3 regions of the Marinomonas vaga genome follow, and region 1 is predicted to be linked to each of the others. Evidence: predicted binding sites of a transcription regulator. Region 1 holds the regulator's gene; each other region holds the start of a gene.
What was found. The regulator FliA, encoded in region 1, starts transcription of late flagellar genes. The targets are predictions, from matches to a motif close to CTAAAGTTNNNNNNNNNNCNGCCGATA.

Region 1 (3,283 bases):
GTGAATATGTCAGTTCTCTCCTATCAAGAAGTGCCAGATCATAAGCGCGTCACGGTTGTCGCTGTAATTGGTCAATGAATCAAGGAAAACCATTGATTTTCACGCTATATTTATGAAAATCTTTCCGGTAAGCTATGGATTTGTATGCAAAAATAAACTGAAAGGACTGGTATATAAATGCAGTATAGGCGGTTTCGAGCTCCTGATATGCACAAGGCAATACGGAAAATCCGTGACGCCGTAGGGCCTGACGCTGTCATTTTGTCCAATAAAAAGCTTCCATCAGGGGAAGTCGAGATTGTTACTGTCATTGATTATGATGGTTCTGTGCCGCCAAGTTTTTCTCCTTCTTCAAGTAATAGAGCACCTGAAAAGCCGCCTGCATCAGCGCAACCAAGCCAGTCCTACAAAGAGCGTATTGAGCAGGCCCGCAATATGGATGTTCAGGGGGCAAATGAGCCTGCTGGGCGCAAACGTTCAGGTGATGCTTACGAGGTCTTTGAAGAAGCGCCGGCGCCTAGTCAACCCACATACCAGCCACCTTATGACCCAGAGCCTGTTATCGACGAAGCGCTTTCGGTCAAGCCTCATACCCATGCTCGGCCTACGGCTGACGAAGAAAAGCTTCGTGCTATGGAAGAAGAGCTGCATCAAGTACGTGAGTTATTAGAGCGCAGCCAAACGGCAACAGAAGCTGCACCTCGACCAAGCACCTCGAAGACACCGCGAAATAAGCTTCAAGAACAACTTGTGACCTTGGGTCTCTCTGAACGAGTGATTGATAAAATTGCTTCTGATCTTCAGCTAACCGGACGTGAGGAAGATTGGAAAAAAGCCTTATCGTATCTTGCGGATTGCATCCCAGTTAGAAACTCCGGTGATGCCTTTAGAGGCTGCATTGCTTTCATGGGGCCTACAGGGGTCGGCAAGACCACTTCCATTGGTAAAATCGCCGCACAATATGTTTTAAAGCACGGTCCAGGGAGTGTTGCGCTGGTGACTACTGATACTTACCGTATCGCAGCCCATGAGCAGCTTCGTACTTTTGGTCGGATTTTGGGCGTGCCTGTTGAAGTGGTAAATGAATATTCAGACCTTAATGAAGTGCTCGACAAATACTCAGATTACTCCCTTGTACTAGTGGATACGGCAGGTATGAATCCCCGCGACCGTAACCTAGAGCGTCAACTCGCTATGATGAAGCGCGCCCGCGGCCATCTGAAAAAGCTGCTAGTGTTACCTTGTACTAGTCAAAGACAAGTACTAAAAACCGTCGTAGATGTGTATTCCCAAGTGCAGCTTGATGGCTGTGTCTTGAGTAAACTGGACGAGTCAGCCTCCCTTGGTGAAGCCATAAGTGTGGTGATCGAGGAAGGACTACCCGTCATGTACGTGGCCGATGGTCAGCGAATCCCTGATGACATCGAACCTGCGCGGGCCCATAACTTAATCAGTAGAGCTGTATATACCGCCGAGCAGTTTGGCCAGCTATATGGGTCACTAAAGTATGGGAGTTAGTAAAATTATGTTATTTGTCAGAGCGTGATGTATAACTATATAGTACATTTGATCATGCCTTCACAGGCGGCAGACACAAGGTTATAGCGCATCGTATGCAACGCAAAGATGGTTACAGCACATACTCAAAGAAAGCAACGTTGTCGATTGATTCGATCGTGCAGCAGTATGACTACTTGGTAAAGAAAATTGCCTACCACTTGTTAGCGCGTTTACCTAGCAATGTAGACGTGGACGATTTACTGCAAGCGGGCATGATGGGGTTGATTGAAGCCTACAAACGTTTTGAATCGACTAAAGGCGCATCCTTTGAAACCTATGCTGGGATCAGGATTCGTGGTTCGATTATGGATGAGGTGCGTAAAAGCGATTGGGCGCCTCGTTCAGTAAGACGAAATGGTCGAGCTGTCACGACCGCGATTCGCGAAATCGAAGCGGCGACAGGTCGCGAAGCAACAGATTTAGAAGTGGCTGCTCATATGGGAATAAGCATCGACGAATACCATGATATTGTGCATTCCTCGATGTCGACCCAGTTGTTCAGTTACGAAGAAATGTTAGACAGTGAAAATGGCGGTCATGAATTAGACATTGAGTCTGATAGTGATGCCGGCCAGCCTCATCATCTAGTAGAAGAGAGTGGCTTCCAGAGTCATTTGGCACAAGAGATTGATCGTTTGCCAGAGCGTGAAAAACTAGTGTTATCGCTCTACTACAATGATGAGCTTAATTTAAAAGAAATTGGTGCCGTTCTTGGTGTCAGCGAATCACGAGTCAGTCAGATTCACAGTCAAGCTGCTATGCGGCTGCGAGCTAGGCTGAGTGATTGGCAAGATTAAAGGCTATGATAATTATGACATTACCTGTGGGTTGTGGAGGTTGCATTGGATAAAAATATGAAAATCCTGATTGTTGATGATTTCTCAACGATGAGACGTATCATCAAAAATCTGCTGAGGGATTTGGGCTTTACCAATACAGTCGAAGCAGATGATGGTACGACTGCTCTGCCAATTTTGCAGACAGGCACAATCGACTTCTTGGTAACAGACTGGAACATGCCTGGAATGACAGGGATTGAGCTGCTTCGTGCTGTGCGTGCGGATGACAAGCTCAAAACGATTCCTGTACTAATGGTAACCGCTGAAGCCAAACGTGATCAGATCATTGCTGCCGCTCAAGCGGGGGTAAATGGCTACGTGGTGAAACCTTTCACCGCTGTTGCGTTAAAAGAAAAGATTGAGAAGATATTCGAACGAATTGATTCTGCTAAGTAGGTGTCTGCATGTCTGAACGTAACGATTCAAAGCTGGGTGAATTCGAATCTGTTGTCAAAGATGGCGCAGTAGATTTACTTAACAAAATTGAAGTCGGTGATTTCAGTGGCGCGATCAAAATCATTCAAGAGTTGAGTGATGCCCGCCACAAGAGCTTTTACAACGAAGTGGGCTACCTGACCCGCAGCCTGCATGATGCGATTCGAGATTTCCAAATTGACTCAATGGAAATGATGTTGCAAAACGGCGGCGCAGTTGATTCCCCTGAAGCCACGTCTAAGATCACGGACGCTTCTGATCGCTTAAACTATGTTATTGAAATGACCAGCTCAGCTGCTAACAAGACCATGGACATGGTTGATAGCAGTGTTCCTGTTGCCAGCGAGTTGCAGAATCAGGCCCGTGAATTACACAAAGACTGGAATCGTTTGATTCAACGTGATTTAACGCCCCAAGAGTTTCGAGATTTGTACAAACGTATTGATGCC
Region 2 (3,283 bases), 180 kb from region 1:
TGGAATCCGCATTCGTCGATAAAGAAGCCGTCAAGCTCCCCACTTCAGTGACTAAAGACGTAAAGGCTTCACTGTAAGTTTGTGTGCCTCCTACCGTCGAAGCGTTTTGCAGGTTCGCTAACAATAAACCATTATAGTTATCCGCCTCACCAGAGTCGTTAAAGCTCATGGAGAAGGTATCCCCTGCAGTGGGTGTACCGTCCAAACTAATATCAAACCCTGCATCATCTGCTAAGCCTGCTTGCTCTAACAGATTAGAATAATCAGTAATACCCGTAACAGTTGCCAACACATTACCGTTAGCATCCAACACTTCCATCTCATCGCTGGCAGTAAAATTTAACGTCTGAGGTGCGGATGGATACAAACCTCCCGATTGGGCAAAAGCCGACGAAGACGGGTCTGTATTCGTAATAGAGGAAATGGCTATTTCCACATCAGAAAGATTAGACGAACTGCTAGACACCGCAATGGGCGCAGCCAACGCTAAATCATCACCAGAGCGAGCAGACAGATCCAAAGTCGATGCTGCATTCTTAGTTGGAATAAACTGAAATTTATCTCCTGATGCATATGACGACGCAGGATCAAGGGTAATAGACACCCCTAAACCCTCTACTTCATAAGGCTGTCCAGTATTGCCAGTAATATCCACATTGTCAGATTCACCGGTAATATTGCCAGACACATCGTATGTCACCACTTTAAACGCCGTGGCAGACGTCATGACTACTTCATAAGTGTCTGTGGTCACATCCCCAGAGGAGCCTGACGTCACCTGTGCAGAAATGGTCAGGTCTGAATCGCTGTTATTAGCGTTAGGGGTAACATTAATTGCTCCGGTGGAAAACAAATTAATGCCATAACCACCATCTGCATCTAAGCCTAACTGGTTTTGGGTGTTCATGGTGTCAGCTAGAACCAAAGCTTGTTGACCTAACATGCGCTCGGCACTGGTTACGAATTCATTCCTAAAGGAAATCAAGCCCCCCACTGATCCCCCCAAATCTTCCGAAGTCACCCCAACATCGTATTTACCAAAATCTAAACTAATGCTTAGTTCATTGTCTGGATTACTCGAGTCAGATGATAAGCGTAGCTCATTGCTACTGCCTTGTAAGACAAGGGGCTGACCTGACGCCAAGTTAACTGTCATCAAATCATTGTCATCATACTTCACTTTGACATCCAGGTACTCAGACAGCTCTTTCACTAATTGCTCTTGGGTGTCACGGAGCTCATTAGCTGTCGATCCCGTAGAGGATTCCAACTTGTAGATCTGGCTGTTCAGATCAGAGATCTGGGACGTCAAATTATTGATCGTATCTATGCTATCGTTGATTTCTTCGTTAGCCAGATTTTTCTGGGTCGAAATATAATCCGCCAGCTCATTATATTGAGCCACCAACTCATCTAAGTTTGCATAAGCGTTAGATCGAGCGGCACTGTCTGTTGGGTCGCTGTTTGCTGTTTGCAATGCACTAAAGGCATTGTCCACATAAGTCGAGATCGAAACGCTCTCCTCCCCAAAGATGGCGTCAAAACTCGACATCATGGAGTGGTAGCTTTCGTAATAGTTATAAGTAGAGGTATCTGACCAAAGTTGCTGGTTAATATACTGATTAACCACTCGCTCAGTATCCTGAATACGGACACCACCACCGGAAACACTCACCGTTGAAGTAGATTGACGGCTATAGCCTTCCGTATCGACGTTAGCGGTATTTTGACCCGTCGTAGAGATGCGTGCCGTGCTCGACTGCAAACCTGACAAACCGATTGAATAAAGACTGGAACTCATTCCGCTAACCTCGTGAAAACTAAAAAGCTGAAGGGCTTACCCTTCTGTTATCGTCAGATAATGCAATTACTTTACCAACTTAAAATAAGTACAGATCTGCCCTACAAGAGGGTGTTCAAAATATCCCTTAAACCATTGTTTTACAGGGATTTGAACCATTTACTAGAAAGGATATTAGTGATTTTCTCAGCATACTGAGGATCGGTCGCATAGCCGCTTTGCTGCAAAGAAGCGGCAAAGCTTGCCGCATCGCCACCGACTTGTAAGGCATTTTTATACCGATCACCGGACTGCAAAAATTGCGCATAGTCGGCAAAGCTTTCTGCAAAAGAATCGTAGGCACGGAATGAGGCTTTTTCTTGTTTAGGAATGCCGCCACGAAATTCCAAAGTATTGACCAAAGCTCGATCACCTCCCCAACGATGATCGGCCTTAATGCCAAACATGTTATAACTTGGAGAGCCATCATCCTTAGCCATAGGGTACTTACCCCAGCCTGTTTCCAAGGCGGCCTGTGCCAAGATGGCTTTCGGGTCCACCCCTAACTGCTCACCTGCTTTTTGGGCATGGGGCCAAAGTGACGCCACAAAGCTATCAGGGGAAGAAAACACCACATCATCAACGCTTAATGTGGCCGTCTCAGAAGAGCTATCTAAGGACACATTCCCCGCTAACTCTTGGGCGGCTTTTTTAGCCACCGCTTGAATATGAGACGTATCTAAGGTGGACAGACGTGTTAGGAAATCAGCTTCAGATTCTTGAGCATCGGCAGGACTATTATTGCCACTTCCCTTTCCTTGGAATTGCCGCACCAAAGCATCAGCCAAGCCAATCCCCCCGGATCCAGCCAATGACTGGGCCATCTGAGAATCCATCATTTCAGTGTATTGCTTAGTTTGAGAGCTATCGAATAGACCACCACCGATGGTTTCATTGGCGCTACGCATATTCTTAAATAGCATATTAATGAAAATTGCCTCGAACTCTTGCGCAACTTTCTTTAACGCGGCATCAGGATCTTTTTGAGCCTGAGTTTTCAAATTAGCGAGGGAGTTAAAATCCGCGAAAAAGGTATTATTGTCTATCCGGCTCATAAGATAACCTAAATCACAACCACATCAGCGTTCAAGGCACCGGCCTGTTTCAAGCCTTCTAAAATGGCCATCACATCCCCTGGCGCAGCACCTACTTGGTTAACCGCTCTCACAATATCATTAAGTGAAGCACCAGGGTTAAAGACAAACATATGTCCGCTGTCCTCATCCGTTTGAATTTCCTGACGAGGCGCTAAAGTGGGCTGCCCATTTGGCAAATCCGGCTGACCAATCTCTGGATTCGCCATAATGGTCACAGTCAAACTGCCGTGGGTCACCGCAGCAGGAGACACAGTGACATTCTGACCAATAATAATGGTACCTGTACGCGAGTTCACAATAATCTTCGCCCGCTCACGACCTAATTCAACCTCTAGATTCTCAAGTA
Region 3 (3,283 bases), 170 kb from region 1:
TCGGATGCTACACGGTTGATCTCCTCGCCAAGCTGTGCAATCTCTTGTTGCAGTGCAACACGGTCTTCATCAGTGTTGGAACCGTTGGCAGACTGAACTGCAAGGGTACGCATACGCTGAAGCATACTTGTCGTTTCGTCTAAGGCACCTTCAGCTGTTTGCGCCAAGGAAATACCGTCGTTCGCGTTACGAACTGCTTGGTTCAAACCGTTGATCTGAGAAGTCAAACGGTTAGAAATTTGAAGACCCGCTGCATCATCTGCCGCAGAGTTGATACGCAAGCCAGAAGACAAGCGCTGGTAAGCTGTATCAAGTGTGGAACCTGATTTCATCAAGTTGTTCTGAGCGTTCAACGATGATGTATTAGTATTTACATATAAAGCCATAATAGCCTCCTAGTTTCGCCTTTGTGGCCTGCCGCCAAGCAGAACCTCTAATGAGTGCCGAGATCGCCAAATCTCATTTGCACCATAAACCTCTTGTTGTAGGTAACGGCGTCCTTTACGAAAGCTTTAGGCTTTTTTTGAATTTTTTTTCCTTTAGCGGCAATATTTCTCCGCCAGATACGGCAATCTATTGTTATCAAACAAGTTTTTTTATTTTTATTTTTTCTTCTACCGCCGTAAAAAAAGCGCAAATATGCCCTTTCAATGACCTTTCCTTGAAATTCTATCGATACTGATGATTTAAAAATTTGGCACGTGGTTTGCTGTACAAATAAAGAGCGAAGACCGCCAAGTCTTCGCCAAAAAAAGCCAAGTGCGCTAACACTTGGCTTAAAATCACTTCTAGGAGAAAGAAGCGAGAAAGGTTTCGAATGCCTTCGCCAAACCTCTTGCCTCCGGCATTCGAAATTTGCTTCGTAATGAGCGGCCTGATCAGCCGCTCTTTTTTTATGCCTAGCCTCCTAGTAAAGACAAGGCTGTTTGAGGACGCTGGTTTGCCTGAGCCAAGATAGTTGAGCTAGCTTGCTGTAGGATCTGAGCGCTCGTTAAAGAAGCAGTCTCTTCAGCGAAATCTGTGTCACGAATACGTGAACGGGCAGCAGACACGTTTTCAGAAATGTTGCTTAAGTTGTTAATTGTTGAGCTAAAACGGTTTTGCACCGCACCCAACTCGGCCCGCTTAGAGTCCACCGCAGCAATCATACCATCGAGAATAGAAATCATACTCTGAGCATTGTCCGCTGAAGAAATAGACAAATCTGTCGCAGCTAAACCAGCAGAGTTCATACCTGATACAGCAAAACCGGCACCAGCAGTACCCGATGAGTTAGATGAACTCAAAGAAAATGAAATCGTTTGGTTTGCATCCGCACCCACTTGGAAAGTACCTGAGTAAGAGCCATCTAGTAGGTTCTGACCACCAAAAGTAGTTGTATCAGCCACTCGGTTAATTTCTTCTGAAAGCTGAGCCATCTCTTGTTGCAGTGCAACACGGTCTTCATCAGTGTTCGAACCGTTAGCAGACTGAATAGCTAGAGTACGCATACGCTGTAGCATACTTGTGGTTTCATCCAAGGCACCTTCAGCAGTCTGTGCTAGAGAGATACCGTCGTTCGCGTTACGAACAGCCTGGTTCAAACCGTTGATTTGTGAGGTCAAACGGTTAGAAATTTGTAGACCCGCAGCATCGTCTGCAGCAGAGTTGATGCGCAAGCCTGAAGACAGACGTTGGTACGCTGTATCAAGTGTGCTACCTGACTTCATTAGGTTGTTTTGAGCATTCAATGAAGACGTATTAGTGTTTACATAAAGAGCCATGATAATTTCTCCTAGAACGTAAAATTTCTTAGGCAACCTTTTGATTTAATTGATTATTTGGTTGCGCCTTGCTTAGTTAAGTTATCGTCTGGTTGTGAAAAAGCTTTAATAAATTTTTCAATTTTTTTTAACTTTTTTGGAACCCAATAACACAACTTGCTTACAGTACTTTTATCGGCAGGAGAGACGATTCTTTAGCTAAATTTAACTAATATGATCGACAAATCTAAGGTCGTAGTCGGATGGCAGGATAATTTTAGAAATTGACACATCTTCATTGCGGTCCACAGGAATGTCCGCAGCAGGTATAAAGGTCTTAGTAGGTAAGCTATAGACTTGCCTAACAAGTGAAGGTTTAAGCTGTTTGTTCAGGGTCAGCACAAAACCTAAGCGGCCATTAGAAAGCTCTACACAAGAGCCAACAGGAACACTTCCCAAGCTTTTGATGAAAAGTTCAAGAAGCTTCTTATCAAAGGCCAAGCCAGATTCTTTAGACATTTTACGCAAGGCACCACTTGGCGTAATGGAGTGCTTAAAAGGCTGCTCTGAGGTCATGGAGTCATAGGCATCAACAATTGCGCCTATTTTGCCATAAACACTGATCTCATCTCCTTCTTTACCATTCGGATAGCCAGAGCCATCAACTCTTTCATGGTGATCCCAAAGCATTTGATACACCACTTTTGGGATTGAGGGCGTCACTTGTAACAAGCCCTCACCAAAGTGCACATGCTTGCGCATTAAGGAGTACTCTGCTTCAGACAACTTCCCTGCTTTGTTAACAATGGGAGCAGGTAATTTGAAGCGACCAATATCAAACAGCAAAGCAGCGATACTAATCACTTCAACATAACGAGGCTCTAACTCAAGCCCTTTAGCCAAATGACAGGCCAGCACAGCACACCCCAAGGTATGCTGTGCTAAATAAGCGTCTTCAGATTTGTTGTGTCGCAATGACAATAAGGCATAGGGGTTACGCTCATGGCTAGCAATCAGCTTTTGCACAAAACCACTTAATTTGGGGTAGTCTAGGGCTTTGCCAGTCTGTAACAGGGCCACTTGCTCCTGAATCAAAGCCGTGCCCTGGGTCATCAAGCGAAGCGCTACCGGGATTTCTTTTGTGTATGGCGTTGGCTCGATAGAGAGGGCTCGATCAGGCCGAGCAATCACCCCAGTCGCCGAAGAAGTTGCCTCTGAAATACCCCCGTGCGGTGTTGGGGGTACAGAGACAGAAGCAGGTTGATTCACACGACCATCTTCATCCACGTTGCCTTGCTTATAGTCCAACACATACTCGCGAGTATTATCGTTCAGAATCTGACGAAACAATTGATACAGACTGCGCCCCGCAACATACATTTCACGCCAATCACGGGTGTTAAAATCTGGTTTAAGGCGCTTCAAGCCTTTGATGGATTTACCGGTGGCTAGGGACCAACAAATAAACAGCAGCTTTTCTTCCGCTTCATACAATCGCTCACGCTCAGCGGTATGCATATCCCCCACTTGAAAGTAAGGGT

Region 2: flgK (flagellar hook-associated protein FlgK) is a predicted target of FliA. The motif match lies at 1,850-1,876, and genes of this name have one in related genera.
Region 3: ACZ5DR_RS08475 (flagellin N-terminal helical domain-containing protein) is a predicted target of FliA. The motif match lies at 1,846-1,872, and genes of this name have one in related genera.

The regions. Positions count from the first base shown of each region.
Region 1 covers NZ_AP043903.1:2,004,022-2,007,304, forward strand. The annotation lists gene flhA (flagellar biosynthesis protein FlhA) at 1-78, shown strand, start outside; gene flhF (flagellar biosynthesis protein FlhF) at 208-1,518, shown strand; gene ACZ5DR_RS09345 (RNA polymerase sigma factor FliA) at 1,614-2,357, shown strand; gene ACZ5DR_RS09350 (chemotaxis response regulator CheY) at 2,415-2,795, shown strand; gene ACZ5DR_RS09355 (protein phosphatase CheZ) at 2,804-3,283, shown strand, end outside.
Region 2 covers NZ_AP043903.1:1,828,027-1,831,309, reverse strand. The annotation lists gene flgK (flagellar hook-associated protein FlgK) at 1-1,801, opposite strand, end outside; gene flgJ (flagellar assembly peptidoglycan hydrolase FlgJ) at 1,942-2,895, opposite strand; gene ACZ5DR_RS08450 (flagellar basal body P-ring protein FlgI) at 2,904-3,283, opposite strand, start outside.
Region 3 covers NZ_AP043903.1:1,832,950-1,836,232, reverse strand. The annotation lists gene ACZ5DR_RS08480 (flagellin domain-containing protein) at 1-386, opposite strand, end outside; gene ACZ5DR_RS08475 (flagellin N-terminal helical domain-containing protein) at 900-1,763, opposite strand; gene ACZ5DR_RS08470 (HD-GYP domain-containing protein) at 1,968-3,283, opposite strand, start outside.